4 regions of the Paenisporosarcina sp. P4_D4 genome follow, and region 3 is predicted to be linked to each of the others. Evidence: riboswitches for the same ligand, from Rfam matches in the RefSeq annotation. Region 3 holds a riboswitch; each other region holds the start of a gene.
What was found. Region 3 has a riboswitch for S-adenosylmethionine ahead of metK (methionine adenosyltransferase). Riboswitches for the same ligand answer to the same signal wherever they lie in the genome.

Region 1: it holds a riboswitch for S-adenosylmethionine, as region 3 does, so the genes downstream of both, AC1DSL_RS10825 (methionine ABC transporter ATP-binding protein) here and metK (methionine adenosyltransferase) in region 3, are expected to answer to the same signal.
Region 2: it holds a riboswitch for S-adenosylmethionine, as region 3 does, so the genes downstream of both, AC1DSL_RS00080 (O-acetylhomoserine aminocarboxypropyltransferase/cysteine synthase family protein) here and metK (methionine adenosyltransferase) in region 3, are expected to answer to the same signal.
Region 4: it holds a riboswitch for S-adenosylmethionine, as region 3 does, so the genes downstream of both, AC1DSL_RS05640 (2,3-diketo-5-methylthiopentyl-1-phosphate enolase) here and metK (methionine adenosyltransferase) in region 3, are expected to answer to the same signal.

The regions. Positions count from the first base shown of each region.
Region 1 is NZ_JBFUIO010000042.1:10,077-17,795, forward strand. It holds gene AC1DSL_RS10810 (hypothetical protein) at 242-772, opposite strand; gene AC1DSL_RS10815 (MetQ/NlpA family ABC transporter substrate-binding protein) at 1,236-2,060, opposite strand; gene AC1DSL_RS10820 (methionine ABC transporter permease) at 2,114-2,782, opposite strand; gene AC1DSL_RS10825 (methionine ABC transporter ATP-binding protein) at 2,775-3,800, opposite strand; SAM riboswitch class I at 4,051-4,158, opposite strand; gene AC1DSL_RS10830 (thioredoxin family protein) at 4,216-4,524, opposite strand; gene AC1DSL_RS10835 (toprim domain-containing protein) at 4,537-4,878, opposite strand; gene gcvH (glycine cleavage system protein GcvH) at 5,066-5,446, opposite strand; gene AC1DSL_RS10845 (arsenate reductase family protein) at 5,521-5,880, opposite strand; gene AC1DSL_RS10850 (acyl-CoA dehydrogenase family protein) at 6,155-7,719, opposite strand, start outside.
Region 2 is NZ_JBFUIO010000001.1:10,836-18,554, reverse strand. It holds gene AC1DSL_RS00090 (homoserine dehydrogenase) at 251-1,237, opposite strand; gene metX (homoserine O-acetyltransferase MetX) at 1,210-2,265, opposite strand; gene AC1DSL_RS00080 (O-acetylhomoserine aminocarboxypropyltransferase/cysteine synthase family protein) at 2,282-3,571, opposite strand; SAM riboswitch class I at 3,689-3,806, opposite strand; gene AC1DSL_RS00075 (glycerol-3-phosphate acyltransferase) at 3,946-4,596, shown strand; gene pepT (peptidase T) at 4,785-6,011, shown strand; gene AC1DSL_RS00065 (ABC transporter ATP-binding protein) at 6,312-7,136, shown strand; gene AC1DSL_RS00060 (IucA/IucC family C-terminal-domain containing protein) at 7,139-7,719, shown strand, end outside.
Region 3 is NZ_JBFUIO010000007.1:65,789-73,507, forward strand. It holds gene AC1DSL_RS03800 (alanine/glycine:cation symporter family protein) at 1-945, opposite strand, end outside; gene AC1DSL_RS03805 (alpha/beta hydrolase) at 1,331-2,131, opposite strand; gene AC1DSL_RS03810 (gamma carbonic anhydrase) at 2,235-2,753, shown strand; gene metK (methionine adenosyltransferase) at 2,907-4,103, opposite strand; SAM riboswitch class I at 4,303-4,426, opposite strand; gene pckA (phosphoenolpyruvate carboxykinase (ATP)) at 4,624-6,210, shown strand; gene AC1DSL_RS03825 (hypothetical protein) at 6,252-6,692, opposite strand; gene AC1DSL_RS03830 (hypothetical protein) at 6,710-7,159, opposite strand; gene AC1DSL_RS03835 (alpha/beta hydrolase family protein) at 7,163-7,719, opposite strand, start outside.
Region 4 is NZ_JBFUIO010000013.1:8,452-16,170, forward strand. It holds gene AC1DSL_RS05605 (alpha/beta fold hydrolase) at 1-593, shown strand, start outside; gene AC1DSL_RS05610 (TVP38/TMEM64 family protein) at 630-1,298, opposite strand; gene AC1DSL_RS05615 (plasmid pRiA4b ORF-3 family protein) at 1,522-2,175, shown strand; gene AC1DSL_RS05620 (YjcZ family sporulation protein) at 2,282-2,380, shown strand; gene AC1DSL_RS05625 (cupin domain-containing protein) at 2,639-3,169, opposite strand; gene AC1DSL_RS05630 (methylthioribulose 1-phosphate dehydratase) at 3,172-3,801, opposite strand; gene AC1DSL_RS05635 (2-hydroxy-3-keto-5-methylthiopentenyl-1-phosphate phosphatase) at 3,798-4,457, opposite strand; gene AC1DSL_RS05640 (2,3-diketo-5-methylthiopentyl-1-phosphate enolase) at 4,454-5,668, opposite strand; SAM riboswitch class I at 5,741-5,845, opposite strand; gene AC1DSL_RS05645 (DMT family transporter) at 5,998-6,312, opposite strand; gene AC1DSL_RS05650 (DMT family transporter) at 6,312-6,647, opposite strand; guanidine-I (ykkC/yxkD leader) riboswitch at 6,706-6,809, opposite strand; gene AC1DSL_RS05655 (hypothetical protein) at 6,979-7,185, shown strand; gene AC1DSL_RS05660 (hypothetical protein) at 7,454-7,588, opposite strand.

The DNA of each region.
Region 1 (7,719 bases), on a different contig from region 3:
ACTTTTAAACAAAAACTCTCATAACTTTTGTTTTTGTTTTATAACAAAAGTATGTATCGATTCGTTTTCCACGGACTAACTGGTTAATCTCAGTACGTTGGCTTAGGCCTAACAAGCGGCAAGCGCATATGTACAATTTACAACGAGATTTTTAATCAGCTCAAAATAAAAAAAAGTTCGACCGAATTAACGGAAGAACTTTTTTGGAAAACATCCAACAAATCAAGCTATGATTTGTTTCTTATAAAGAAACTTCATTAAAAATACTTGAACCAACCAAACCGATTTCTTCAAGGACAGCATTTAACTCTTTGTCAGCTTCCTGGAATTTTGCATTTGCTTCATCTAATTGAACTTCGCCTTCAGAAGCTAACGCTTTTGATTTCATTGTGTAAGCTTCTTGAATTTTAGAAAGTGCGCTGTTAATTGCTTCTTGTTGCTTTGTTAAGGTTTTAGGAACTTCCAACGCCTCTACTTTTGCTGATGTATTGTCTGCAGAAGCTTTTGCTGCATCTTTCATCGTTTGAAGATCGGCACCTTCAGGAAGCGTAGCTTCACCCGCTGCATCTTCAAAAGCGTTTAAATCAGCATCAACCTCATTAATTGATTGAGAAATGGATAAATAAAACTTCATCATATCTGCTGCAGGATTAGCTTTTTCTTCAGTCTTTGCTGCTCCGTTTGTTGTTGTTTCCGGCTTTTCTTCTTTATCAGATGAACATGCCGCAAGAACGATTGTAAGTGAAGTAAGTAGTAGTAATAATTTTTTCATCATTGAATCTCCTTTATATGTAGTCAATTTGCATCATTATCCTACCATAACAATATTCCCAATGTAAAGGCTATACAAAATAGTCGGAACACATTGAAAATTATGATTCCAAAGAGCTACTTTCATTAGTTTTTTCACGTGAAAGTCGATTCACGATTAACATGGTGATGCCTCATCTCCATTTATATTTGTTGCCAATTCAAAACTATCCTGTGCTATGTAATGTACAATCATTAATATAATCATCGTTTGGATTAAATCCTAACTCGGTATGACACTCATTTAATTTGGAGTAAAATGAAATTTAATCGGCATTGTCTTGGATTTAATCGGCATCAAATACCATTTAATCGGTCTCACCCAATAATTCCTACAAAAAACAATCTTCAATTTACTGGGTGACTAAGTATCATCTTCCAAGAAATAGAAAAGACGCCGGTTTCCCGGCGTCCATAGGATTACTTTATTTAACTGGAACGACCGAACCGCCCCATTCATCTAAAATGAAATCTTGAATTTCTTTAGATTTCAATACTTCAACTAATGCTTTAATTTCTTTATTTTTTTCATTACCAGCTTTTACAGCAATGATATTTACGTATGGAGATTCTGAGTTTTCAATAGCGATTGAATCTTCCAATGGGTTCAACCCAGCGTCGATTGCGTAGTTTGAGTTGATTAACACCGCATCGCCTTCTTCATTTTCGTACATTTGTACAAGAAGTGCCGCTTCGTATTCTGCATCAAATTCCAAGTTCTTCGGATTGTCTACAATATCTTTTACTTCTGCTGTTGTCTTATCAATGCCTTCTTTTAATGTGATTAGACCCTCAGCTTCCAACATAGATAGGATACGACCATGGTCAGCAACTGAATTACTAATCAGTATCGTTGCTCCTTCAGGAAGTTCATCCAGAGACTTATATTTTTTTGAGTACACACCGATTGGCTCAATATGGATACCGCCAGCATTGGCAAAATCATAGCCATGATCGGCCATTTGAGCTTCGAAGTAAGGAATGTGCTGGAAGTAGTTTGCATCCAAATCGCCATTTTCCAAATCCTCATTCGGTAAAATGTAATCTTGGTAAGTTTCAATTTTAAGTTCAATACCTTTTTCTTCAAGCAACGGTTTTGCTTGTTCCAAAATTTCTGAATGGGGTATGTTAGATGCTCCCACTACAAGTTCTTTACTGTCTCCACCTGATGATGAGCCAGCTCCTCCTCCACATGCCGCTAGAGTGATTGCACTTGCCGATAATAAAATTCCTGCTACAAATTTCTTCATCATTTTCTCTCCCTTTTTTTGTTTATTTGATCGAGCTTTCACCCGAAAGCACCTTAACGTTTGTCTGTTTTTGTTGTGATCGAATCTCCCACCCATTGGATGATAAAGACAATTAGTAAAATGATAATTGTGGAAACAACTGTTACATCTCCCCTACTGCGTTGGAAGCCATCTAAAAATGCGAGTGTTCCAAGACCGCCCGCTCCAATAATTCCTGCCATCGCGGTATAACCTACAAGGGCAATTGCTGTAACGGTCAGTCCTGAGATTAATGCAGGCATGGACTCTGGAAGAAGCACTTTCCAAATGATTGTGGAAGTTTTAGCGCCCATTGAGCGAGCAGCTTCAATTACACCTTTATCTATTTCACGTAATGCAATCAGGACCATGCGGGCATAAAATGGTGCTGCACCTATGATTAGTGCCGGTAATGCAGCATTTGCCCCACGAATCGTACCGAGTAGGAATTTAGTAAACGGAATCAACAAAATAATTAAGATGATAAACGGGATGGATCTGAAAATATTAACGAACGCCCCTGTTAACCAGTACACTATTTTATTTGCCCATAATTGACGAGGGCTAGTTACAAACAGCAAAATTCCAAGTGCAAGTCCGATTATGAAAGTTAAAACGGTAGCCATTGAAGTCATATATAACGTTTCAAGTGTGGCTTCCCACATTTTTTCCCAATCCACATTCGGTAGAAGGTTTTCAATCATGTGAAATCACCTCCGTATGAACATCTTGTCCATGTAAATAATCAATCGCTTGATTGATGGCATTTGAATCGCCATCGATTTGTAAATATAACGTTCCATATGCACCATTTTGAGTTTGTGCGATATTCCCTTGAACGATGTTAACTTCTACTTGATATTGCTTAATTAATCTTGATAGAATCGGTTGCTCCGTTCTATCTCCGACAAAAACTAGTTTCACAAGCTTGCCTGAGGGATATTGCTCTACCAAATGAGCAATCGTCTGGCTGGCTGACTCCGGACCATTTACCTGGGCAACAAAACGTTTCGTAATGGGTTGTTCAGGAGTTTGGAATATTTGAAGTACACTTCCCATTTCAACCACTTTTCCAGCTTCCATGACTGCAACCCGATGACAAATTTTACGGATGACATGCATTTCATGTGTAATCAGGACAATTGTCAAACCCAACCGTTTGTTGATATCTACCAATAGTTCCAATATGGCATCTGTTGTTTCAGGGTCAAGTGCTGATGTCGCTTCATCACATAGCAGCACTTCAGGATTATTGGCAAGGGCACGTGCAATTCCTACCCGTTGCTTTTGACCGCCGGATAATTGGGAAGGGTATGCTTTCTCCCTGCCTGTCAATCCAACTAGTTCGATTAATTCTTTAACTCGTTCTGAACGTTGCGTTTTGCTAATCCCTGCAATTTCTAGTGGGAATGAGATATTTTCCTCGACTGTCCGCGACCATAGTAAGTTGAAATGTTGAAAAATCATGCTTACTTTTTGTCTTGCACTACGAAGATCCTGTCCTGAACTGGACGAGATTTCGTGTCCATTTACAGTGACACTACCTGAAGTAGGTTTTTCCAAGCCATTTAATAATCGGATCAAAGTACTTTTTCCTGCTCCACTGTAACCGATTATGCCAAAAATCTCGCCTTGATCAATCGTCACATTCACGTCATCTACCGCTATGAGTTGTCCATTACCGGTTTCAAACCGTTTTGATAAGTTTTTTAATTGAATCATATTCACTTCACCTCTGAATTTATACACCATTTTATTTGTTTTCTTTATCATGCATTTGCACTGGCTGCATGTTTCGCATGAGTCAAGAAGTTTAAAACCACTTACCTGCACTCAAGCATAACGCGCGCAAATAAACTCTTTCATTTCATTTAATATCAACATCATTTTATTGAAATATCCTAAAAAAATAAAAATCCCTTCCGCAGACAAGCAGAAGGGACTAATGCACAATTATATACGTTAGACCGTTCTCTCATCTTTCAAAGCGAATTCGCTTTGAGTGATTTGGCACCATTTCACAAATTGTGACGGTTGCCGGGCTTCATAGGGCACTTCCCTCAGCCTCTCTTTATAAGAGTTTACGATATTAAGTTTTTAGTTACGAATGATAATGTAACACGTTCAAATGCGAACGTCAATTTTTTTTTTGCAAACGATTATATAGATAGGGAACTGATTGAAAAGCATAAACTTTTTCAACTATTTGACCATTTTCCGCAATGAGTAAACAAGGGACGCTTTGGATTTGATAATCGACCGCTAAACTTTCTACATAGTTCAAGTTTGCTTTCCCTATTTGCAAATCTGGCAAAAGTTCTTCCACAACGTCCATCATTTTTGAGGCAACTTGGCAAGTTCCACACATGGGCGTATATAAATAATAAGCTGCCCTCTTTGCGTTTTGAGAATGATTTTCCCACTCCGCTCGCGTCCATTCTTTCATTGTATTCATCCTTTAGGCAATAAATTCCGCTTTAACATCGATATTCGCTCCGAGCAACACAGTCGCTAGAACTTTCATTGGTGTAGTCGCAACTTCTCGGTAGGCTGGATCAGTATATAAATGAAGTGCTTCGGGAAATTCACGTTTAATGAGCGCACGTAATTTCTCTCCGGACTTATCAGCATCGACAAATACATAAATCTCCAACTGATCGTAGGGGGCTAATATTTCTTCCAATCGCGTGGGGCTGACTGTTCCGTTCGTGCAGATAATTTCAACTGGCTCTGCAATAAGTCGCAGAATCCGCTGTTTATCTGATCGACCTTCTACAATTATGACTTTATCTATTGGCATGGGATCACTCCTGGCTGTACTGACATAAAAGATTGTTTAAAAAGTTTTCTTGAAACGGAGTCCATCAGGTTGCAACTCTTCCCGATCACAACCATTGCCACTCTTTTCAATATCCCGTTTTAAACTCGCTGTTATAATCGACATATGCAAAAAACGCCGAACAAATGTCGGCGTTCAACTAACGATATTACTCTTGTGTCATTTCTTCGTATTGCTCAGCCGTCATTAATGAGTCCACTTCAGACAAATCTGTAGGTTCTACAACGATCATCCATGCATTCTCGTATGGAGATTCATTCACGAATTCAGGACTGTCTTCCAATCCGCTGTTCACTTCAACTACTTTACCACTGATTGGTGCGTATAGCTCAGAAACTGTTTTAACAGATTCAACACTGCCAAATGGTTCGTTCGTTTTGATTTCGTCGCCTACTTGTGGAAGTTCTACGAATACAATATCACCAAGCTCAGATTGAGCGAAGTTAGTGATGCCGATGCGTGCTTTTCCATCTTCAACTTTAACCCATTCGTGTTCCTCAGAGTAGCGTAATTCTTTTGGTGTGCTCATTAATACCCCTCCAAATATGTAATATATTCAACTTCAGTTTGACATAATCTTTCCTTAAAAACAAGAACAGAAAATCAGCTTTTCCAATTCACAGTAAAATCCGACTCCTTAAAACCTACTGTGGCTTTCAAGCCGTCCGTCACAAGGGGTCTCTTAATGAGCATCCCGTCTGAAGCAAGCAATTCATATTGTTCTTCATCTGACATCGTCGGCAGTTTATCTTTTAAACCAAGCTCCCTGTATTTCATTCCACTCGTGTTATAAAACTTCTTAAGCGGCAACCCACTTGTCTCTACGATCTTTTTCAACTCTTCCTTTGAAGGGGGAGTTTCTACAATATGTACATCATGATACGTAAGACCTTCGGCATCCAACCATGCTTTAGCCTTTTTGCAAGTACTACATTTCGGATATCCATAATACGTAATAGCCATCATTAAACCTCCTTATCATCATTTTAACCAGTCTATCAAAAAATAAATCCGAACACCTCATCAGAAGCGTTCGGATTTTTTATTCTACGTTTTTCTTTGCGTCAATCAAATATTTTCACTTGTTTATTTCCAGTTTTGAAGGAAGTTCTCCTTAGGTTCATCGAAGAACCTATCGGTGATTTTTAGTATTAATAGTTTTCTTAAAATACAAACAAGGCGAAGTGGCAGAAGCACTTCGCCTTGTTCAATAATAGGGTCAAATATCGAAATTTTATTAAACTACGTATTTCACAGCGTCAATCAATTTAACCGAAGCTTCACGTTTTTTGGCAATTACATTATAAGGAGTAGAGCGAGTCAATTTACGCAGTGCAGAAAGCATCATGCGTAAGTTATCGCCTTCAACTGCAGCAATCAATGTTTCTTTCGCATCTTTTTCGATACATTCAAAAGCTTCCTGACAGAAGATTTGAGTGTATAGAAGTTTTTGGTTCGCTTTATCAACACCGTCACGCTGGATTGCTTTCTCTGAACGCAGAACAGCTGATTCCATTGCGAATAGATTGTTCACGATGTCCGCAATGTTTGTCAATACTTCTTGTTCAGTTTCAAGTTTTGTACCGTAACGTTGAGCCGCTAAACCTGCAGCTAGCAAGCCGATTTTTTTAGCATTTTGCACCAATACTTTTTCTTGAGCTAATGGTGCATCTTCAATTTCTTCTGGCATCATCATTAACAATTCTGATTGAAGCGCTTGTGCTTTTTGAAGAAGTGGAAGTTCACCTTTCATAGCTTTACGCAAGAACGTACCAGGTACCAGCAAACGATTGATTTCATTTGTGCCTTCGAAAATACGGTTAATGCGGGAGTCACGATAGATGCGCTCTACTTCATACTCTTGCATGAAGCCGTAACCGCCATGCAACTGAACTGCTTCATCCGCAATATAATCCAATACTTCTGTGCCGAACACTTTGTTGATTGAACATTCAATAGCATATTCCGCAATAGAAGCAGCAATAGCTTTGCCATCTTTTTGCTCTTCAGGACTCAATTGACTCATGCGGTCTTCAAAATAACCAACCGTACGATAAATCAAACTTTCCGAAGCATATAATTTGGATGCCATTGTTGAAAGCTTTTCTTTTGTTAAGTTGAAAGAAGAAATCGGTGTTTTAAATTGTTGACGTTGGTTCGAATAGGCAACAGCCAATTCAAAAGCACGTTTGGATGCACCAACTGTACCCACTCCCAATTTGTAACGACCAATATTCAAGATATTGAATGCAATAACGTGGCCACGGCCAACTTCCCCAAGTAAGTTTTCAACCGGCACTTGTGCATCCTGTAAAATTAAAGTACGTGTCGAAGAAGATTTAATCCCCATTTTCTTCTCTTCCGCGCCTACTGAAACGCCTGAGAATTCACGTTCTACGATGAAAGCAGAGAATTGTTCTCCGTCAATTTTTGCATACACAACAAATACATCCGCAAAACCAGCGTTTGTAATCCATTGTTTCTCTCCATTTAATACATAGTGCGTACCTTCTGCATTTAACTTGGCAGAAGTTTTAGCACCTAAAGCATCCGAACCTGAACCTGGCTCTGTTAGCGCGTAAGCGGCAATTAGTTCGCCAGTGGCGAGTTTAGGCAAATATTTTTGTTTTTGTTCTTCATTCCCAAAAAGTACAATTGGTAATGATCCAATTCCAACGTGTGCACCGTGAGTAATGGAGAAACCACCTGCACGCGACATTTTCTCTGCAATTAGTGCAGATGAAACTTTATCCAATGCCAGACCGCCGTATTCTTCAGGCACGTCTGCACCTAGTAAACCTA
Region 2 (7,719 bases), on a different contig from region 3:
TATAATGCGATTCGTTAAATTTGATATACTTTTAAATCACAACTATTTTACCTTTAATAAACCTTTTTTTTACAATTAGAGGGTATAATGATTCTTTATTTTTTCCATGTAATTCCAATAACCTCGACTTCAAGATACTTAAAATCAAGTGTTTTGAATGTATTCCTTCTATATAATAAGTACGTTATTTTCCCCAATAGAAAAACCGCTTCATTTCTCCATTTGGAGAGAATGTAGCGGTTCGATTTTCTTATATGGTGACTAAAATTTGAGTCCGTTTGCCGATAATTTCTGCATAATCTTTCACCATGGCACTTGCAGTCGGGAATTTACCTGCTCCCGGGCCCACTAAAGTTAAAGTTCCCATGTAATCCGTTTCAAGCGCAATTGCGTTATTTACTCCCTCAATTGCATACAAAGGATGCTCTGGGCCTACCAATCTTGGACCAACACTCGCATGTAAGGATCCATCTACCTTTTCGACAATTTCTGCCACATGTCTGAAACGCAAACCTTCCCTTGCAGCCCCCAGTACTTGTTCAAGAGTGATATCTGCTATTCCTTCAATCGATACATCATTCCACTTTGGTTGTTTACCGAATGCTAAATTACTCAATATCATAAGCTTTCGAAATGCGTCTTGACCTGAAATGTCATTGAAAGGATCTGCCTCTGCGTACCCCAGTAACTTTGCTTCCTCCAAAGCATCCTGAAAACTGCTTTCTTGCACCCTCATTTGAGTTAAGATGTAATTTGATGTTCCATTTAATATCCCTTGAATTCTTTGAACCTGATTTACTAGAAGAATATTTTTCAAAGTTGAAATTATGGGAACACCGCCAGCTGTAGTTGCTTCATATCCCACATGGACACCTTGCCTATTTGCAAGTTCCTGTAACTCCAAGCCACGCTTTGAGAACATGACTTTATTAGCCGTAATGACATGACAACCTTTTTGAATGGCCTTACATAAATAATCGTAAGCAGGGTCTTCTCCCACAATGGCTTCAAAAACAATTTGAAGATCTGGGATAGCTTCAATTTCATCAAAGTTGTCAGTGAACAATACATCTGGAGCTGCCATGCGACTTTTTGTCTTATCTCTTATCAGAATTGCTTTGATGTCTATATCTAATCCAAGTGATTCTTTTAATTGATCCTTTTTCTCATTAAGTATTTGGTAAATACCTTGACCAACTGTGCCAAAACCTAAGATTGCTGCTTGAATCGTCGCCATGACTTTACCCCCAAGTGAACAGATAATATATCTCCCCATGTCTCAAATTCAGTCAGAAAGCCATCATGACCGAATCTTGTGTTGACCATACAGAAATGATGATTAGGAACGAGATGCGCAAAAGAGCAAATGTCCTCAGGTGGATATAGTAAATCATATGTGAATGCTATGGTAATCACTTTTGCTTCAAATTGCTTTGCCGCAATTTCTATACCCCCTCTATCCCTTCCGATATCATGGGTATTCATTGCTCTTAACAAGGTAAGGTAGCTATTCGCATCAAAACGGTTAGCCAGTTTTACCCCTTGATATTTCATATAGGATTCGATTTCGAACAATCCATCGCTTCTGGTCTTTCTGGCAAAACGGTTCTTATGTAATTGTTCACTACGATAAGTAACCAGCCCCGCCATTCGAGCCGTTTCAAACCCCTTGATCTCCGAGGAACAGGTATAGTTTCCATTGAGATAATTCGCATCCGTCTCAATTGCATGGATTCCAATGTAGTTAAAAGCAATACCTGTGTCACTTAGATAAGGGGTAACTGCTAAAGGAATAAGAATATCCATATCTTTTGGATAAAGTAATCCCCACTCCAAAACACGCATGCCACCAAGTGACCCACCAACTACCGCATGAAGCCGATTAATACCCAAAGCTAGTAATGCCTTTTTTTCCGCATGCACCATATCACGAATTGTAATTGTCGGAAAGGATGATCGATATGGATTGCCTGTAGAGGGATTGATGGTCAACGGCCCCGTCGTACCCGAGCATCCTCCAAGGACATTCAGTGTAATAACTCGAAAAGAGTCGGTATCAATATTCTTTCCCGGTCCAATTAACCCGCTCCACCAGCCCGGTGATTCCTTTGATCCAACGGCATATTGATTGCCAGTTAACGCATGACAAACCAAAACAACTGGTGCTTCTGAAGGACCAAGAGTTTCATATGAAAGTTCAACATGCTCAAGCCATTCTCCAGACTCTAGTTGAAAATTCCCGATTGTCACACTTCCTGTTGCCATTAAATTCACCTCCACATTAAACCGTTACGACGGTGGCATGTTCTATTGCTTTCCCCAAATCGGCTACCAGGTCTTTCACAGATTCCAATCCTACTGATAGACGAATCAACTCTTCCGTTACACCCGATTGCTTCAACTCTTCACTGCTTAACTGTTGATGGGTTGTTGAAGCAGGATGGATAATGAGCGATTTTGCATCCCCTACATTAGCCACATGCGACCAGATTTGGACATGGTCGATAAGTTTTCGTCCTGCTTTCCGACCTCCTTTAATGCCAAAATTCACAATCGAGCCGTATCCATTCTTTAAGTACTTGTTTGCCAATTGATGAGATGGATGAGATTCGAAACCATTGAAACTTACCCATTCTACTGCCGGATGATTTGCTAAGTATTGTGCGACTGCAATTGCATTTTCATTATGTTTCGGTACGCGGAGATGCAATGTTTCAAGACCTTGCAAAAAAGCGAATGCATTATCCGGGCTTAGGCATGGACCGAAGTCACGCAGTAGCTGGACCCGCAGTTTAATCGCGAAAGCCACTTGGGGGACATCAATCCCGTAACGAAGGCCATGGTAGCTCGTATCCGGTTCCGTAAAGCCAGGAAACTTCTCGCTGTTCCAATCAAACTTACCTGCATCCACAACGACACCGCCGATTGACGTACCGTGTCCCCCAATCCATTTCGTAGCTGAATGAACGACTACATCCGCACCGAATTCGATAGGGTTGCTTCCGTATGGCGTTGCAAACGTATTATCGATAATCAACGGAATTCCGTTCTCGTGTGCAATGTCAGCTACAGCTTCTACGTCCAAAACATGAAGGCTTGGGTTTCCGATGATTTCCCCGAAAATGGCTTTCGTTTTATCGGTAATGGCCCCGCGGAAATTCTCAGGATCGGTGGAATCTACAAACTTCACCGTGATTCCATACCGTGGAAGTGTATTGGCAAATAGATTGTAGGTCCCACCATACAAATTGCCAGCAGCGACGATTTCATCACCGGCTCCTGCTACATTCAGAATGGAGAAGGCTATCGCAGCCATGCCACTCGATAGGGCTACCGCTGCTGTGCCACCTTCCAATAACGCGATTCGCTGTTCAAATACGTCCACAGTCGGGTTGCCGATGCGTGAATAAATGTGTCCAGTTTCCTGCAAGGCGAATAAGTTTTGGGCATGTTCCGTATCTCTGAAAACAAAAGAAGTTGTTTTGTAGATTGGCACTGCACGGGAACCCGTGATTGGGTCCGGCTGCTGACCTCCGTGTAAAAGTAGAGTTTCCGGTTGAAGATTTGTCATTGTTTTCCCTCCTGGATTGTGTTTTAGATGGAAGTGTGGAGGCGAAAGAGGAGTTTTATGAACAGAAAAAAGCCCCGTCTTCGCTTAAGAAGAGGGGCTCACAAGTGCGTGATCCTCCTCTTATCTTTCAGATCTCCACTAAAGAAATCTGTAGGAATTAGCACCTTTGCAAGTTAATCACTTGCCGGTTGCCGGGCATCGCAGGGCCTAGTCCCTCCGCCACTCTAGATAAGAGTATTTGATTTAGTTTTCCATCTTGAGAATCAGTATATGTTTAATATCCATAAATAGTCAAGAATTATTTATATAATTTTTTGAAACTTCTGCCAACACTCAAACGTTTAAAGAGTTAGTGAAAAAAAGGGGTTGGGAATATGAATCTTGCATTATGGGTGCTAATCACCTTACTATCAGGTTATTTAATTGGCTGTCTCCACGGTTCAAATGTGGCGCAACGGCTTTCTGGGGTGAATGTAAAGGAACAGGGAGTAAAGAATGCGGGGGCATCCAATGCCACTATTGTATTAGGCTGGAAATACGGGGCACTCGTTGCATTTGTTGATATTGGTAAAGGAATACTTGCAATCGTCCTTTTGCGTCTTATATTCGAATCTACTGATCTTTCCTTGGAGTATCAATGGGTCCTATTATTTCTTGTGGGGGCATCTGTCGTAATAGGTCACAATTATCCATTTCAGATGCATTTTGATGGTGGTAAAGGAACGGCATCTGTTATTGGAGTGATGTTAGTACTGGATTGGAGAATCGGATTGGTTGGACTTATCTTGCTGATTGTCGTTTCATTGGTGACAGATTACTTATTAATCGGTGTACTGTTCTTATATATTACATATATCATTTTAGCCTTTTTGATTACAGAAAGTACTATGCCAATTGTCATAACCACCGCACTCTTCTTACTTGCGTTATGGAAGCATCGCGAGAATATACACCGTTTGAGATCCGGGATGGAACCACGAGTTTCTTCGGTTATCAAAAAGAAAAAAGTGACTCACTCCAATTAATTGGGGAATCTATTTTTTATTCCGAATTTACTAAAAAGTCGTTAAAATTTCATTCGGCCAGAACAATCATTATTCCGTGAACCGAATGAAAGTGCTAAACTGAGGTAAGGGGTAAAGACTACTGGCCCGCATCATGTCGGTCAATATCTGCCCGACTCCGAACCAACTTTTCTAAGGGAGATGAAACCATGCAAGAAACATTAATCGAACGCCTTGTACGTTATGCCAAAATTGATACACAATCAGATGCTGAAAGCACCACTTGTCCATCTACACCAGGTCAGTGGGACTTATTGCACGAACTAGAAAAAGAATTGGCTTCAATCGGAATGGAAGACATTTCACTTGATGACAATGGTTATTTATTTGCCACTTTGCCTGCAAATTCAGAACGTGAATTGCCAACAATCGGCTTTTTAGCTCACGTCGACACAGCAACTGATTATACAGGTAAGAATGTAAACCCTCAGCGTATCGATTGCTATGAAGGTGGCGACATCCGATTAAACGAAGAAACCGTTATGTCTCCTGACGATTTCCCAGAGCTTAATAATTATATCGGGCACACTTTAATAACAACAGATGGCACGACTTTACTAGGTGCCGACAACAAAGCAGGAATTGCTGAAATTATGACAGCTATGGAGTTTCTAATTAATAATCCAGACATTAAACACGGCAAACTTCGTGTTGCCTTTACTCCAGACGAAGAAATTGGGCGTGGGCCACATAAATTTGATGTTGAAAAATTTGATGCCAAGTATGCTTATACAATGGATGGCGGACCTCTTGGAGAACTTCAATTTGAAAGTTTCAATGCAGCTGGTGCTAAAGTTATCACACGTGGGACAAGCGTTCATCCAGGTTCAGCTAAAAACAAAATGGTGAACGCTCTGACCATCGCCATGAAGTTCCAATCTTATATGCCTGCAGATGAAGTGCCTGAGAAGACTGAAGGACATGAAGGATTCATCCACTTGATGAATTTCAACGGGCATGTAGAAGAAGCCAAATTGTCTTATATCGTACGTGACTTTGACCGTGAAAAATTCGAAGCGAAGAAAGCATTATTTGAAGAAGCTGCTTCAAAAATCAAAGCAGAATACGGATCAAATGCAATTTCGTATGAACTGCATGATCAATATTTCAACATGGGTGAAAAAATTGAGCCTGTAAAAGAAATTGTCGATATTGCACATGAAGCGATGACGAATCTATCAATTAATCCATTAGTCATCCCAATTCGTGGAGGTACTGACGGTTCACAATTATCATATATGGGCATGCCAACACCTAATATCTTTACAGGTGGCGAAAACTATCATGGAAAATATGAATACATTTCAGTCGATAACATGGAAAAAGCAACCAAAGTCATGATTGAAATGATTCAACTGTTTGAAAGACAAGCTTAATATTGCCATAACACAAGCATTGACTGTCCTCCTGACAGACTGTGCTTGTTTTTTTATGGAATTTCCTATGACATTGAATTTCCCAATAAACGTCACCTAATTTTGCACCATCCGGCATATATTTTATGGGAATCGTAGAAAACATCATAAGCAGGTCATGATTACTTATCCTGCACCGACAACTTCACAATTTTGTAAAGACTTTTCCAGTAATTAATGAAAATCATTCTCATTAATTCTTTGTTTTATGGTATGATGTCTTAAGTGAGAACACCTATCAGTTAGATGGAGGTTACAATGATGCATACTGCTGTTAAAGCTGAATCCCTTTCAATTGGATATTCTGATCATTTACTATTTGAGAATTTAAATTTACATATACCCCGTGGAGAAATTTCCGTTTTTGTTGGCAGCAATGGCTGCGGAAAGTCAACGTTGCTTCGTTCTATTGCACGTTTATTGAAACCGACAACCGGTTCTGTCCTATTGGAAGGAAAAGATGTTCACCGCATGTCTTCCAAAGAAGTGGCTAAAAAAATGGGTATACTGCCTCAATCACCCGTTTCACCAGAAGGTCTGACGGTTCATGATTTGGTGAAGCAAGGCCGTTATCCCCACCAGTCATGGTTGAAGCGCTGGACTGAAGAAGATACAGAAAAAGTGGAAGCCGCAATGGAAGCAACGCGAATTAGCGATCTTCGTGACCGCGCCGTTGATACATTATCCGGTGGCCAACGACAACGTGCTTGGATTGCAATGACACTCGCTCAAGATACCGATCTCATCTTGCTTGATGAACCTACGACTTATTTGGACATGACGCACCAAATTGAAATTTTGGATTTGCTGTTTGAATTAAATGAGAAAAAAGATCGTACCATCGTGATGGTATTACATGATTTGAACTTAGCATCCCGATACGCCCACAATATCATTGCCATTAAAAATGGCGATGTCCATGCTCAAGGTAAACCGGAAGATATCATTACTTGTGATTTAGTTAGATCAGTATTTGGTATGGAATGCCAAGTTTCAAAAGATCCAATGTTCGGCACACCTCATTGCATCCCTTATGGTCGGGGACGCTGTGTAGTATCAGAATTACGAGTTTCTACAGGTGCGTAAGTATGAAGGATAGTCTTAAACAACTTTCTGTGTTTGTCGATGATGACCGTCAGCCCGTTATGACACTCGGTGAGGCTCATACTGCACATGGCATAAACAGAATACTTCAAACTGTTCGAGACATAACGGATGCACCAACGGATGCCGTTGCTGCATCTGTTTTTTTTCGCCGCATCGGTTTCTTGTTAGCAGCTCAATTCAATACGATTGCGGTACACAAGCAATTTTTTGCCGGACCTTTAAAACATATTGGTATTATTCAGGACGACTATACAATTAAGTTCACAGTACCAAGTGAAGGCTATATCAAAGTGCAAGATGAAGAACAAGCTTTACGATTCGTTCTGGACACCTATGGTCATCCTCTAGTTGAATTTTTTAGTCAACATGCGAAGATCCCTAAGTTGATTTTATGGGAAAATATATGGGGGTACGTCATATGGGTTTACAGTCAACTTATTCAGGATGGTGTTACGGCCGCCTCATCGAATCTGGAATTTTTGTTGCTAGAAAGCACGTGGAAACCGCAAATGAGACGTTCACCTTTTAAGCAATTTTTGCAAAACCAATCAGCCCTTGATGC
Region 3 (7,719 bases):
CATCCCTGTGAATAAAATCATGAAAGCAGTTGCTGAACACACCAACAATGTATCAATGTACACTGAGAATGCCTGAACTAGACCTTGTTTCACCGGATGAGAAACTTCTGCCGCAGCTGCTGCGTGTGGTCCAGTACCTTGACCAGCTTCATTTGAATAGACTCCACGTTTGACGCCCCATGCAATTGCAGCACCAATCATCCCACCGAAAGTCGAGTCAAAGCTGAAAGCACTTGAAAAGATCAATCTAAGAACACTTGGCACTTCAGTAATGTTCATTCCAATAATGATAATTGCCATTAGAATGTATGCTAGCGCCATGAAAGGTACGACAAATTGAGCTACGTTTGCAATACGTTTTACTCCACCGAGAATAATGCCGCCTAGAATGACAACAATTATAGCTCCAGTAACCCATCGAGGCATGTCAAATGCATTTTCCATCCCTATGGCAATGGAGTTCGATTGAATGCCTGGCATCAAAATGGACATAGCCAGTAATGTTGCGAGTGCAAAAATAACTGCATACCACTTCGAGCCGATTCCTTTTTCTATGTAATAAGCAGGACCACCACGGTATTGTCCTTGGTCTTTCACTTTATAAATTTGAGCCAAAGTTGATTCGACAAACGCTGAAGATGCCCCGATAAACGCTATTGCCCACATCCAGAATACAGCCCCTGGACCACCAAATGCAATCGCCGTAGCAACCCCTGCAATATTTCCGGTTCCAACACGACCTGATAATGCAATCGATAATGCTTGGAATGAAGATACCCCGGCATCCGATTTTTCACCTTTGAACATTTGAACAACCATATCCTTGATCAGTCGAACTTGCAAGAAACGAGTAAGGATTGAAAATAATAGACCGATAGCCAAACAGCCATAAATCATCCAAGGTCCCCATAAAAAGTTATTTATTTGCCCAATAAACTCTTCCATCCAATTTCCCCCTTTGTTTGTTCATAATATTGTCACATTATTCACTGTATTACAAAAATGATGTTAGTACAAGGAAAGATTTTATATACTTCTAGATTCTCATTATGCTAACTTCGACTTCTGCAAGGCATAGCGTACATAAATCCAAGTTTCAAAGTTCTAAAAAACAATAGAGGAATATTTTTATTAAAATAGAATTATCATATTGGTAAATGTTCAGGTTTTGAAATTTGGAATCTATTGCTTCCCTTTTTTACAGGGGGCTAATTTTCATGTCAGAATAATTTATTAATCCTTGTAAATCTGCATAATTCATAAATGAAGTCATAAACAAATCCATAGTAAAAGCCTTTCTAATTTTTCATTAGAAAGGCTTTTATTTGTCTTAAACCACATATCCGAGTGAACGCAACACATTATTCACGAATGTCTTCGTGTAATAAAACACATCTTCTCGTTCTGGCTCTTGGAACAGATCATGAAAACAATTTTTCCACTCTTTATATTGTATTTCAGAAAGTTTTTGTTTTTGCAGCCAATTCTTTGCGAATGTCGGATCCGCAATTTTATCCCGCTCTGCAGTCATCATCAAAATAGGAACATCTTGAATGCTTTCTTGTTTGGCAGTTGTTGCTTTCATCAAATGCTGCAACTCCCTGTACCACTTCAAAGTAATGGTCGTGTTATATAGATCATCGTCTTTACCTTGCGTATAAACATCATAATTTCTTGTCAGTTTTTTAATGGTTATTTCATGAGTACTTTTGACGTTTTCAGCTAGCTTCCCCATGTTGGCTAAAGCACTGGAAAGTTTCGATGCATGAATATGTAAATGCATCCAAGGAGATGTCAGAATTATTCCAGCACATTCAATTGATTTTTCCTGAAGCACTTGCATGACTAAAGTTGCACCTAACCCGTGACCCATAATAAAAACGGGTAAGTTATATGTAAGCGAAGCGTCAATCAAGTGATTGATAAAAGTGCCATAGGATTGAAAATCCTCGTCATGTGCTTGTTTATTGAGAGCCGATTCTCCGTGCCCCGGTAGATCCCCCATTACAACATGAAATCCTGAACTTCTAAACTCTTCTATAACCCAGGCGTACCTACGATGATGTTCATACGCGCTGTGTACGATGGCGATGACTGCTTTAGCCTGTCCATCAGCTTCCCATTTCCACATAATCATCGCTCCTTCTATTTCTTTATTCGACGAAGTCATCCTTTTTTAGTTCCTCTTTTTTTGTATAATGAAACCATATGGCAAGAAGAAACGAGGTTTTAGAATGATTTATCCATTTAATGATAAAACACCCATGATTGACCCATCTGTTTATATTGCTGATTATGTCACAATAAGTGGTGATGTGACAATCGGTCCAGAGTCCACTATTTGGTTTAATACCATTATTCGTGGTGATGTCAATGCGACACGAATCGGCCGAAAAGTTAATATTCAAGATTTGTGTTGCCTTCATCAAAGCCCTGCCGCTCCATTAATTTTGGAAGATGAAGTCACCATCGGACACCAAGTAACTTTGCATAGCTGTACTATACGAAAAGGCGCCTTAATTGGCATGGGTTCCATTGTCCTGGATGGCGCAGAGATTGGTGAAGGTGCATTTATTGGAGCAGGCAGCTTGGTTCCACCCGGTAAAGTAATTCCCCCAGGTATGCTTGCATTGGGACGACCGGCAAAAGTGGTTCGGGAGTTGAATGCTGAAGACAAATTAGATATGGAACGTATTGTGAGAGAATATGCTGAAAAAGGACAGATTTATAAGGCAATGCAACAACAAAAGTAAACGGATAGTAAGGACCGGGTGATAGAGCCCGGTCCTTTTAATATGTTGAAGCATTCTTAAATTTATTCCCGTTCAAATTGATTTGTTCCCTTTCGCCCACTAATTTCCAATAAAAAAGCCATTCCAGGTCATACCCGGAATGGCTTCTCAATCTTAAACGCCTGCTTTTTCTTTCAAAGTAGCCGCTCTGTCTGTTTTCTCCCATGGTACATCCAAGTCTGTGCGACCGAAGTGTCCATAAGCAGCTGTCTGCTTGTAAATCGGACGACGTAGATCTAACATTTTGATGATTCCAGCTGGGCGAAGGTCGAATGAATCGCGAACAATTTCAACAAGTTTCGATTCTTCTACAGTGCCTGTACCAAAAGTATCGATTGCAATTGATACTGGTTGTGCAACACCGATTGCATATGCAAGTTGAACTTCGCAACGGTCAGCAAGTCCTGCTGCTACGATGTTTTTCGCTACATAACGTGCTGCATATGCTGCTGAACGGTCAACTTTTGTCGCATCTTTACCAGAGAATGCGCCGCCACCGTGACGAGCGTATCCACCGTAAGTATCTACGATAATTTTGCGACCAGTTAAACCAGCATCCCCTTGTGGTCCACCAATTACGAAGCGACCAGTTGGGTTAATGAAGTATTTTGTATTTTCGTCAATTAATTCTGCCGGAACGACAGGATTGATGACATGTTCTTTCAAGTTACGTTGAATTTGCTCAAGTGTTACTTCTGGGTGATGTTGAGTAGAAATAACGATTGTGTCAATACGCAACGGTTTATTGTTTTCATCATATTCTACAGTTACTTGTGTTTTGCCATCTGGACGTAAGTATGGAAGAATTTCTTCTTTACGAACTAATGCTAAACGACGAGCTAACTTATGAGCCATACTAATTGGAAGAGGCATTAATTCCGGTGTTTCATTACAAGCAAAACCGAACATTAAACCTTGGTCACCTGCACCGATTGCTTCGATGTCTGAATCTGTCATCGAACCTTCACGTGCTTCCAGTGCTCTGTCAACACCCATTGCGATGTCAGCAGATTGCTCATCGATTGCAGTCAATACTGCAGAAGTCTCTGAGTCAAAACCATATTTTGCACGTGTGTAGCCGATTTCACGAACTGTTTCACGTACGACTTTTTGAATATCCACGTATGCAGATGTTGTGATTTCACCGGCAACAAGCACTAAACCTGTTGTTACAGTTGTTTCACAAGCAACACGTGCATTTGGATCTTCAGTTAAAATAGCATCTAAAATTGCGTCTGAGATTTGATCGCAAATTTTGTCCGGATGCCCTTCTGTTACTGATTCTGATGTAAATAGACGACGAGTTGTCATTTAATATTCCTCCTATATCCTTCGAGATTGCTCTCGGAAAATTCAAACGGTACTCATTTCCCATGTCCAGCTTATTCATTAGAATAAAACCTTCCGCCTTTTCGGGCTTCTGCACACGAGGATAAAGGGAGATGTCATAAAAAAAACCCTCTCTCACGTAAAAACATGAGGAAAGGCATTCGTTAATAGGCACCTTTCACTCTTATCATCCAAGGAATACACCTTGCTTCAGGTTCAGCACCTTTGCCAATTACTACTTGGTTCATAACTGCAGGTTGCCGGGTTTCATAGGGCCTGACCCCTCCACCAGCTCGGGATAAGAGTATCCGTTCAGTTTTACATCATAATAAACTAATGAAGCCTTGTCAAATATTTTTTTCGTTCTATATAAATGTTCGAAAATCAGATAAAATTAATTAGGCTATTAGTGTAGATTATTAAGCGTAATGTGTTATACTAATTTTCGAATCAAGGTTAACCCGATTTAAGGGTAATATACGATAAAGGAAGGTACATATACATGAATTCAGTGAACACGATGAACGAGCTGAACGACTTGTTAAATGGCCAAAACGTGCATGTGCAACTTTCAGTCCCACAACTTGTGGAGAAAGCAACATTACGTGGAGAAGCTGTCTTAACACCAACTGGAGCTGTAAAAGTAGTGACAGGAAAATATACAGGACGTTCTCCTAAAGACAAATATGTTGTTGTGGAAGATAGCTCGAAAGACAAGATTGATTGGGGCTCAGTAAACCAACCAATATCATCTGAAATTTTCAACTCTTTATATAAAAAAGTTGTGAACTATTTAAAAACAAAAGAAGAGTTATTTGTCTTTAATGGCTTTGCCGGTGCGGATAAAGAATCTCGCCTTTCATTGCAAGTAATCAATGAATATGCTTGGCATAACCTTTTTGCACACCAATTATTCATTCGTCCGTCTAAAGATGAGTTGGCATCGCATGAAGCACAATTCACAATCGTTTATGCTCCGACTTTCAAAGCAGATCCTGCAATCGATGGTACAGGTTCCGAAACGTTTATCATTGTGTCAATGGAAAAACGCATCATTTTAATCGGTGGTACTGAGTATGCCGGTGAAATGAAAAAATCAATTTTCTCTATTATGAACTACTTGCTCCCTGAGCAAGGCATCCTACCGATGCACTGTTCTGCAAACGTTGGTGAAAAAGGCGATGTTGCTTTGTTCTTCGGATTGTCCGGAACAGGAAAAACAACATTATCTGCTGATGCAGATCGTAAATTAATCGGCGATGATGAGCATGGCTGGTCAGATAACGGCGTATTCAATATTGAAGGCGGCTGTTACGCAAAAGCAATTAACTTAACACGTGAAAATGAACCACAAATTTTCGATGCAATCCGTTTTGGTTCTGTATTGGAAAACGTAGTATTGGATCCTGAAACGCGTATACCTGACTACGAAAATATTTCGTTAACTGAAAACACGCGTGCCGCTTACCCATTACAAGCAATCGACAATATTGTTGATCCTTCTGTAGCAGGTCATCCAAAAACCATCATTTTCTTAACTGCTGATGCGTTTGGGGTATTACCTCCAATCAGTAAGTTGACGAAAGAACAAGCGATGTATCACTTCTTAAGTGGATTTACATCGAAGCTTGCTGGTACAGAACGTGGAATTACATCTCCACAAGCAACATTCTCAACTTGTTTCGGTTCTCCATTCCTTCCCCTTCCTGCAACTGTATATGCAGAAATGTTAGGGAAGAAAATAGATGAGCATGATGCACAAGTCTTCCTTGTAAATACTGGCTGGACAGGCGGCGAATTTGGCGTTGGTAGCCGTATGAAACTTTCTTATACACGTGCGATGGTTCGTGCTGCATTGGAAGGCAAATTAGATAATGTTGAAATGGATAAAGGTTCAGCATTCGGTTTAGCTATTCCTAAAGAAGTACCTGGCGTACCTTCTGACGTATTAAACCCACGCGATGCATGGGCGGATCCAGCAGCATACGATAAAAAAGCACAAGAATTGGCTAATCGATTCCGTGAGAACTTCAATAAATTTGGATCAGTGTCTGAAGACATTATTTCTAATGGCGGTCCAATTATCTAGAATACAAAAATGGCTTGCACTTCATGTGCAGGCCATTTTTTTTACTCCGTATATTCAAAAACTGTCTCTTCTGGAAAGTAAGATTCTATCTCTTTAGCATCCTCTTTCGTTATCTGGTAGAAAAACAATTCAGATCCGTGATATTTAACAGTACAAATATGTGCACCATTTCTCTTGAATACTAATGTATACCAAGGAATTCTTGTCTGTCCTTCATTTACCCCATACAGTAGCAAGTCTTTTAGCTTCTGATTTAGAGGCATTGTAAAAATAACCAATCCACTTCCATATCGAATGGTATGAGCGAAAGGTTTAATCTTAAGAATTGCTTCTTTTTCATCTTCATGACAATGTACTTCGACTTCTGTAAACACTGGAAGTACCTCATTCATTAACGGAAACCAATAGCTAATACTCTTCCTAAGCTTGTTGGTTTCACTGGTTAGTAATAAAGAATCGTATATTATATGTAAATTTCCCATGCCTCACCCTCCTCTGCTTACATGAGGTGTTCTTTGAAGTATTCCGCGTTCTCGATTTCAGGGAATAGCGCTTCAAATTCTTCCGCTTCTTTCTCATTTACTCCATATAATACAATTTCTGAACCATATTGTGCTATCTCAAGCATTTGAATATCTTCTTTATAAAAGAATATAGTGAACCATTTTAAACCACCGTCTGCATCAATTGAATGATTACGTAAATAGTTACAGTTTTTTTCGTTCAATGTAATTGTAAACGATTTTACAAGTCCTTGATTCACAGAATGTGCAGAGAGTTTGGTCAATTCCTCAATATCATGCACTTCTTCCTGCCAACACTGAATTTCCACTGAAGCATATTCACTCGTATACGTATCCCAAAGCTTTTTCCAATATGACGTATCATTAGGGACCGAGGTTTTGTTAGCAGTACTGCTAGTCTTTAAATGAATTCGGATATGTTTCATATATTATTCCCCTTGTCGTTTCATCCAGTCCGTTAAATCTCTGACAGTTTGTCTATTGGTTTTCGAAGGGAAATAATGTGTGTAATCTTTAAAATACCAAGTCTCAAAATTTTTATTTCCATCAATGAGTGCTTTTTCGAGACGTAAGGCATGTTCAATTCCGACATTCCCATCTTTTCGTCCATGGATAATTAGAATTTTGGCATCAATAGCACTGACATGTTTGAGTGGTTGACGAAGTTCATATGCCTCAGGTACATTCGTAGGATTACCACCAATCACCCGCTTCATCATTCTACGCATGTCTTCACGTTCCTCATAGGTGAGAACCATGTCTGACACACCTGACCAGGTGACAACCGATGTAATATCTGAACGCAGAACAGCCGTCCATAAAGCCATAATTCCTCCACGAGAAAATGCAAACAGATGAATACGGTTCACTGAAATAAACTGTCTTAATACTTCTACTCCATTGGTAGCGTCAAACCGATCTTCCCCAGCAAATTCATCTCTACCTTCGCCGCCTCTGTTCCCACGATAATAAGGGGCAAACACCA
Region 4 (7,719 bases), on a different contig from region 3:
CATCGTATACGTTAGATGATCATATCGGCGATGTACTTCGATTGCTTGAACATTTAGGGATTGAAGAAACTTATTTGCTAGGTGTCTCAATGGGCAGCTATATTGCGCAAGGTGTAGCAATTGCTTCACCGGAACGTGTGAAGAAACTGATTTTAGTGGCAACGAAATCCCAAGGGAAAACATCTTCAATGGAAGCCTTGTTTGCCAAACATGCAAAAGAACTTGAAGGAATGGACTTTTCAGAGAAAGTAGCCAAAGTCTCTCCATATATTTTTCATGACCTCAAAGCTGTCGGCAAGTGGAGTCACTATGCTGCTGAAAAGGGTTCACCATTGACCGCTAACGAGATTGAAGCTGCAAATGAAGCGTTAGAGGGCTTTGATTTCCGTGAGGATTTGTATCGTATAACAGCTGAATCATTGGTCATCAGTGGTGATCATGATGGATTGAATCCGCCTGAAGTAGGACGTGAAACAGCGAAATTGATTCCGAATGCCACGTTTGTGGAGTTCAATCAGTCAGGACATGCGCCTAATGTGGAACAACCCTTGCTGTTCTTGGATTTCGTACTCGAATTTTTAGATCAAAAATAAAACCCAGCTCACACTTTGTGAACTGGGTTAGTCTCTTTAGTTAGAGGGTTTCCGTTTTTTTCGAACAAGTTTGAACAAGTAGTATAACAATATAGCACTCACTAAAATGACCCAAATCATGGCTTCATCAATTTCCTTTGAGACTAGACCAGCGGGAATCAGTGCCAGGATGAAAAAATAAATAAAATTCCCGATGGTCGTGGCAAGAATAAACGGCCAAAACCGAACCGTGCTCAATCCTCCCAATATATTGACCAAACTAGTCGGGACTAAAGGGAAAATCCGCGCTTGGAATACATAAGCAAATCCATTCGCTTCTATTTGTACAAGTAAACCTGGTTTGAATTTTTCAATCAATCTTTCTTGAAACAAGAAGCGGACGGCACAGAAGACGAAGACTGCGGCGATTACACTGGAAATCCAGCTCCATAAAAAACCATCAAAAAATCCAAACAGCGTAATGTTGATGGTAATTACTAATAGTAAAGGAAACACCGTAAACGAATTTTGGAGAATCATGATGACCAGCATAAATATATATGCATAAAGCAGATTATCATCCAAAAAATCTTGAATGCCTTCGACGTCACGATTTACGAGAAGAGTAATGATCTGACGATTTAATAGTAAAAAAATGAGCAGCAACAATAAGCCAGCCCAAACCAACCAGTTTTTATGCGTGAATTTGTTGATCGCTTCTTTCATTCGTCACCCACTTGTATCTTCCTATGGAAATAATTTTATTGTGCAATAAATTAATTTTCTTCTATCATACCATGTTTCTTAAAATTGATAGAAATGGGAACTGTAAACATTTCCAGCTAACGCCGTTTTTTATAACAATGAGGCCTCACCAATACTCTCCAGAAAACCAGAACAAATGCTTCTGTGGTATGATGGGGAAAAATTCTAAAGTAGAGGTGATATCTTGAAAGGCTATCAATTTCTTGTCACGCTAAATTATGTAAAACCGAAAGTATGGCGTCGCATTATCGTACCTGAGACGCTCGATTTTTATGATTTACATTCGATTATCCAAACCTCAGTCGGATGGACAAATAGTCACTTATTTAATTTCTCCATCGACGATTCCAAGAACAATAAAACGATTCAATTAGTCGGCGATGAAGAATCGGTTTCAGAAAACTTCGGCATGGCCCAATACTATATGAAAAACCCGCCAGAAGAAGGATCGTATGAATTCAGAATGTATCAACGGTTTATCCGTACTCAGCTATTACTCGCACGCGATGTGGATTTGACCAAATACGTCCATGACTCCCCCGTATTTCGCTACATGTATGACTTTGGAGACAGCTGGGACCACGAAGTGGTGCTCGAACAAGTAGTGGATGATTACGCGTATAATTATCCGCAACTGCTCGAAGGCAAAGGTACTTGCCCACCTGAAGATGTGGGAGGTCCGCCTGGATATGACGAATTCAAGCGTGTCATGAAAGACAAAGATGACCCTGAACACGCGGGGATGAAAGCATGGGCAGAAGGTCAAGGGTATCAAAAGTTCAACTTAGCCAAAGTAAATGCCGTCTTGAAAGAAGAATGGTGTGGCCAAATAAAATAAAGTGAAGCAAGAAACAATCTTGTGTAATGAACCGTGATTTTTTCCCGAGTCAGTGCCAAAGATGTGCATATGCTAAAGCATCCTTTCTAAAAAGGTGGTGTAAAGCATGGGATACGAATGCTGCAATACTAGCGGTTCTACGTTCACGTTGATTGTTGTTCTCTTCATCTTGTTAATTATTGTCGGTGCGAGTTGTCTATACTAATTTATAGAAATTAACCCTCACATTCGACTATGACGCACGACTCTTTCTTCCCCCATCGTGTGTAATAAGTACAAAAAACCTGACTCCTTACGGGATGTCAGGTTTTATTGTGTGTCTGGAAAGGATGATTTTTTCCGTGTCTAGGCGAATGGACGAAAAGCGGCTACGAATGGTCAAAAACTTGGGCTGACTGGATGAAAATCAATCTTGACTGGTCAAAGACCTTTATCAAGTGGTCAAAAAGTAATCAACCTTTAATTAAGCGACTGTTTCCTTCTCGTAAATCGGTACCCAGCCTTCTGTCGTGACAAAGATGCGTACTGCTACAACTTTACGGTCTTCCATCAGCGTAAAGTAGTGCCGAACATTTTCAGGTACAGAGATTAAGTCTCCCGGTTGCAACTCGACATCAAAGAACTCTCCGTCTTCCGATTGAATGACGAAAATGCCATGACCGCTGACGATGAAACGCACTTCATCGTCTTCATGATGGTGCTCCTGTTGGAAATTTTTCAACAGTTGTTCCAAGTTAGGCGTTGATTCAGAGAGTGAAATCACATCCGCTTGCTGGTAGTTGCGTCGCTCGGAAATGTCAGCAATTTCGATTCCGAATGCGGATAGAATCTGATGTTTTTCTTCATCTGTTAAATTGAATTTTTCACGAAGATTGGTTGGAAGCTTCTCGATGTCCCATTTTTCATAAATAACTTCATTGCTGTTCAAAAAGGCGATGACTGCTTGCTCTTCTTCAATGCGTTCGTTGTTTGCGTGTTTGCGAATGTATGCCATTTTTAATAACTCCCCACTACATGTTTTATAGTTGCTATTTTCACTTGGTACGAGAATAAAAATTCCCATGCTTCCAAATATTTTTTCGCTTCAAAAGCGTCTTTGCCCCACACCGTGATGCCGTGATTTTTAATCAGGATTGCTCCCGTGTCCCCTGTTACATAACGATCAAATTGTTCAGCAAGTGTCGGGATATGCGCGACATTTGGAATGATCGGAATGCTGACTTTGGCATCTTGTTCCCAGGAACCGAGTGCTTTAATAATTTCATTTCCGGTGAAATCGATATGTGTATCATGTTTATACAGTTCTGTGATGACATTGTTGTCAATCGTGTGCACATGAAGGACACAACCGGCATTTGTTTTGTTATAAATCTTAGCGTGGAGCAAAGTTTCAGCCGATGGCTTTGACATCGTTTCCTCCAACTTTTCACCAGCTGCATCAACCAGTAAAAAGTCATGATCCGTGAATTTCCTTTTGTCCTTACCGGATGCTGTAACGAGGAATGTAACCGGTTCATTCGTTACCTTAATCGATAAATTACCACTCGTTCCGTAGAACCAATCGCGGTCTGCGAGTTCTTTTTTTATGGCCGCAAGCTCGTTCCAACGGGAAAAGTAATTGCTCATGTGCGTACCTCCAATTGCTTTAAAATGTGAATCACGTCTGTAAATGTTTCAAATGGCTCAAAAGGAATATCGAGTTCTTCGCATTTTTCGATGAGGAAGTCCCGCGCTATGACTTTGTCTGCCAGTTTGGCCGCTTGCAAATCGGTAATGGAATCACCGATGACGATTTTGTAAGTGTTGTCGTCACTCAGTTTGCGGATAATGGATGGTTTACAACAACCACAGCCATTCGAGCAATGTTCATCGCATGTATGAGGCCAGTTGATTGTGATGGTTTCTCCAGAAAAATCTGCCACATTGCAGTAAATACGGTCGTCTTCTATATGTTCCTTCACGAGTGGCTTAACAAAGAAATCAATGCCTCCAGATACAATAAAGAGTGGAATCTTCTGTGCTTTCGTATAGGCCACAAAATCCTCAAATCCTTCTCGAATTTGTGCCTGTTCCAATACAAATTGGGTAATTTCATCTTTTTGGTCGGTTGATAGCAAGTTGAAAAGTTGTGTCACGCCTTGTTGAATGGTTATTTGTTGGCCGAGAATCTGATCTTTAATCGGCTCCCACTCGGGGGGTGCGAATTTTTTCATGATGGCCATAATGTTATCTTTCGTGGTAATCGTGCCATCAAAATCACAAAATATAACGGGTTGTGTCATCGTACTTTGTCACCCCACAATTCCAGTGCTTGTTGCAGTTCTGCATTTGTTTGCGCAGCCTCTGATAAGGTCTTCCTTGAAAGCGTTGCATCAACCGCTTGCCTGAATGCTTTGCCCCCTGCCGCAGAACCTGCTGGATGTCCGTGCACCCCGCCACCTGCATTGATGACGGAATCAATACCAAAGTCTTCAATCAGTTGCGGCACCATGCCCGGATGAATTCCGGCTGAAGGCACTGGCAAAGAGGTCTTTATCAAACCAGGAACATGGAGTGCATCTGCAATTTGTAGTGTTTCTGATTTTTCCAAGGCCACACTGCCATATGGTGAAGGAAATAACGAGAAATCCGCCCCGGCAAGTCGCAATAATTTACCCAGTGCGAGGTGGTTTGAGAGACCATACTTTTGGGATGGAGTGAATGCTCCCGAAACGGCTGGGTGTGCCATAATCGGAATCGCAATTTCTGGATCTTCAGCTAAACTTTGCAGTGTATCCAATCCGTATGCATAAACATTAAACAGCAACATATCTGCCCCTAGCTCTGTCGCGTGTCTTGCTTTGTCTTTTAAGTCGAATGTACGTCCTGTCAAATTCACTGCGTAACGTGTGCGGTGACCTGTCTCCGAGAAAACATGCTCGAGTACTTCACGTCCTTTTACAATCCGTTGTTCAAAAGGCGTCGACTCGTTTTCGAATAAAATTTCATCATCTTTCACAAAATCCACACCACCGCGTGCTTGGTGTTCGAGTTGTGTTAGTAAAAAGCCCAAATCTTTCCCGAGTATGCCTTTAAAGATACTCATGACAAATGGTCGTTCTTGCACGCCTGTCAATTGTCGGATTCCTTCTGTGCCGAATTTCGGCCCTGGAAAGTGGCCCGTTAATTCCGGACTGAACTCCAAATCAATTAATTTGATTTCCCCGTCCAGTGATAACTTGCCAAAAGTCGTCGTTAAAATGGCTGGCAAATCAGGACTGAAATTCGCCATGGGGTATGCAATGCGAATAATTCCTTTCGTTCGGCTTTCTAATTGACTATTTTCTTTTTGGACAGATACAACGCGTCCCTTATGTTTCTTCAGTTGCTGTTGTTCCAGTTGCGGTAAGTCGGTCCATGATCCGACCGTCAAGCCAAGTGCGATGCCTTCTGCTTTTTTTTCTAAATTTTCTTCTATGCTATGGACTAAATAAGTCGCGATTACTTCACTCAATGTCTCCACCTCTTTAGGGAAAATAAAAAACCTCTTCACAAAAAAGAAGAGGTTAGTAGTTGAACTAACATCCTCTTATCTGTCAGCTACTGCTGCAAGAATTAGCACCGTGCCTACTCGCGTAAGTCGGTTGCCGGGTTTCATAGGGCTAGTCCCTCCACCTGCTCTTGATAAGAAAAATGTAGATATGATATTTTTTAAAATCTAAATTGGATTATGACAGGGTGCAAAATACTTGTCAACATAATTTTCTAACAAATTAAAATATACTGCTTTTTATGTGTGTGATAAAGTTATGCTATGTTTGCCGGGAAATAGATATGACCGTCCTAAGAAATAAATTTCAAACCGACAGCCGCTCCTAACACCATGGCAATAAACAGCATGCGCAACCATGTTTTAGGCTCCCCGTATAAAATCATGCCTAAAATCGCTCCACCTGAAGCACCAATACCTGTCCACACTGCGTATGCCGTACCCATCGGAAGGGTTTCCATGGCGAGTGCAAGGAACAGGAAGCTTGCCAAAAAGCTTGCGAACAATCCGCTAATGGACTTCCAATTGCGACTTTTATGCACTTGACTGATCATCGCCACACCTGTCATTTCAAACAATCCAGCAATGATTAAGAATATCCACGCCATTAGGATTCCACCTCTTCCTGTTCTTTTGTCACCAGCTTAAGCCCGACAACCCCAATTAACAGAAGTGCAATCAAGGCAATTTTTGCGATACTAAATGATTCCCCGAAAAAGAGGATATCCGCAATCACTGTACCAGCTGTACCAAGTCCGACAAACACTGCATACACGGTTCCAACAGGAAGTGTTTTCCCTGCCATAATCATTAAATAGAAACTCACTGAAATCGCAATTGCCGTGCCCAACCATGTCCAAATATCATCCGCATGCTTGAGACCAATTACCCAAAACACTTCAAAAAATGCTGCTATGAAGACTTTCATCCATTCTTTATTCATGAAAACATACTCCTTTTCCAAATCAAAATAAGCCCGAGAGATAAACGTATCATACGTCATCTCCCAGGCTTTTATCCTTCCGTGTATCTTTGCATGTGTGCAAAGCGTTTTCTCTTGGACCAGACCAAACCGGTTGTTTGCGGAACCCTAGAAAACTTGGCCGCCATTGTGAAAATGGCGCTTTATGAATTTATTAATTCCATGGCTAGAATAAACTATATTTTACAGAGAGTCAAACGATGCGCTCGCTTTAAAGAAACAGTTGTAACAATTGGAAGTAAATGTAATACTTAATGGTACTATATTTGGTTGTTGCGGAAGGAGAATCACAATGAAAACCTTCAAAAATAAGATGATTATTCTAATCATGTCCATCGTCATTTTCGTCATTTATTTTCAGATACTTGGATTTTTTGCAGGTAATCTACTTCCTATCTCTCCACTTGGTACGATGATTGGATTGATCATTCTTTTTCTTCTCATCCCGATTTCGTATCTGTCAGCGTATGGAGTGGTAAAAGTTATTAAAGATATGTAAATTCCCGTATGAAGGAGTTTTTAAACAAGAAAAAACTCTCCATAAGAAATGAGAGTAGTAAAGTGAATCAATTTATTTATTTATGATTGCGTTTAGTTAATTCCAAGGTGTCTGTGATGAATTTAATTGAGAAAATCTCTTTTCTTGTGCTCTTTGAGTGGACTTACTTATGAAGTCCATAAATCGCGTCAAAGATATTTTTTTCCAAGGTCTTCGTTGAATTTCCACGTTAATGACTCTCCTTTAAATCGCATTTTTTATTTTTCCTTTATCTAGCTTTTAGAGGTATTCGTTGTCGTTTATGAAATGGAAATGTGGCAATGGTTCCCGCGACTCCACTGATGGCTAAAAACGAAAGGATTGCGATAGGTAAAGCTTTCTTTTTCAAACGTGTTTGACTCATGTAGGACCTCCTTGGATTTGAGCTTGCACCTTTAGTGTAATAGATGAATATGAAGAGGATGTGAATAACTTGTTAAGACATTATTTAGAAAATGAACTTTTAATGTGAAGTTATAAGAAATCGACTGGTAA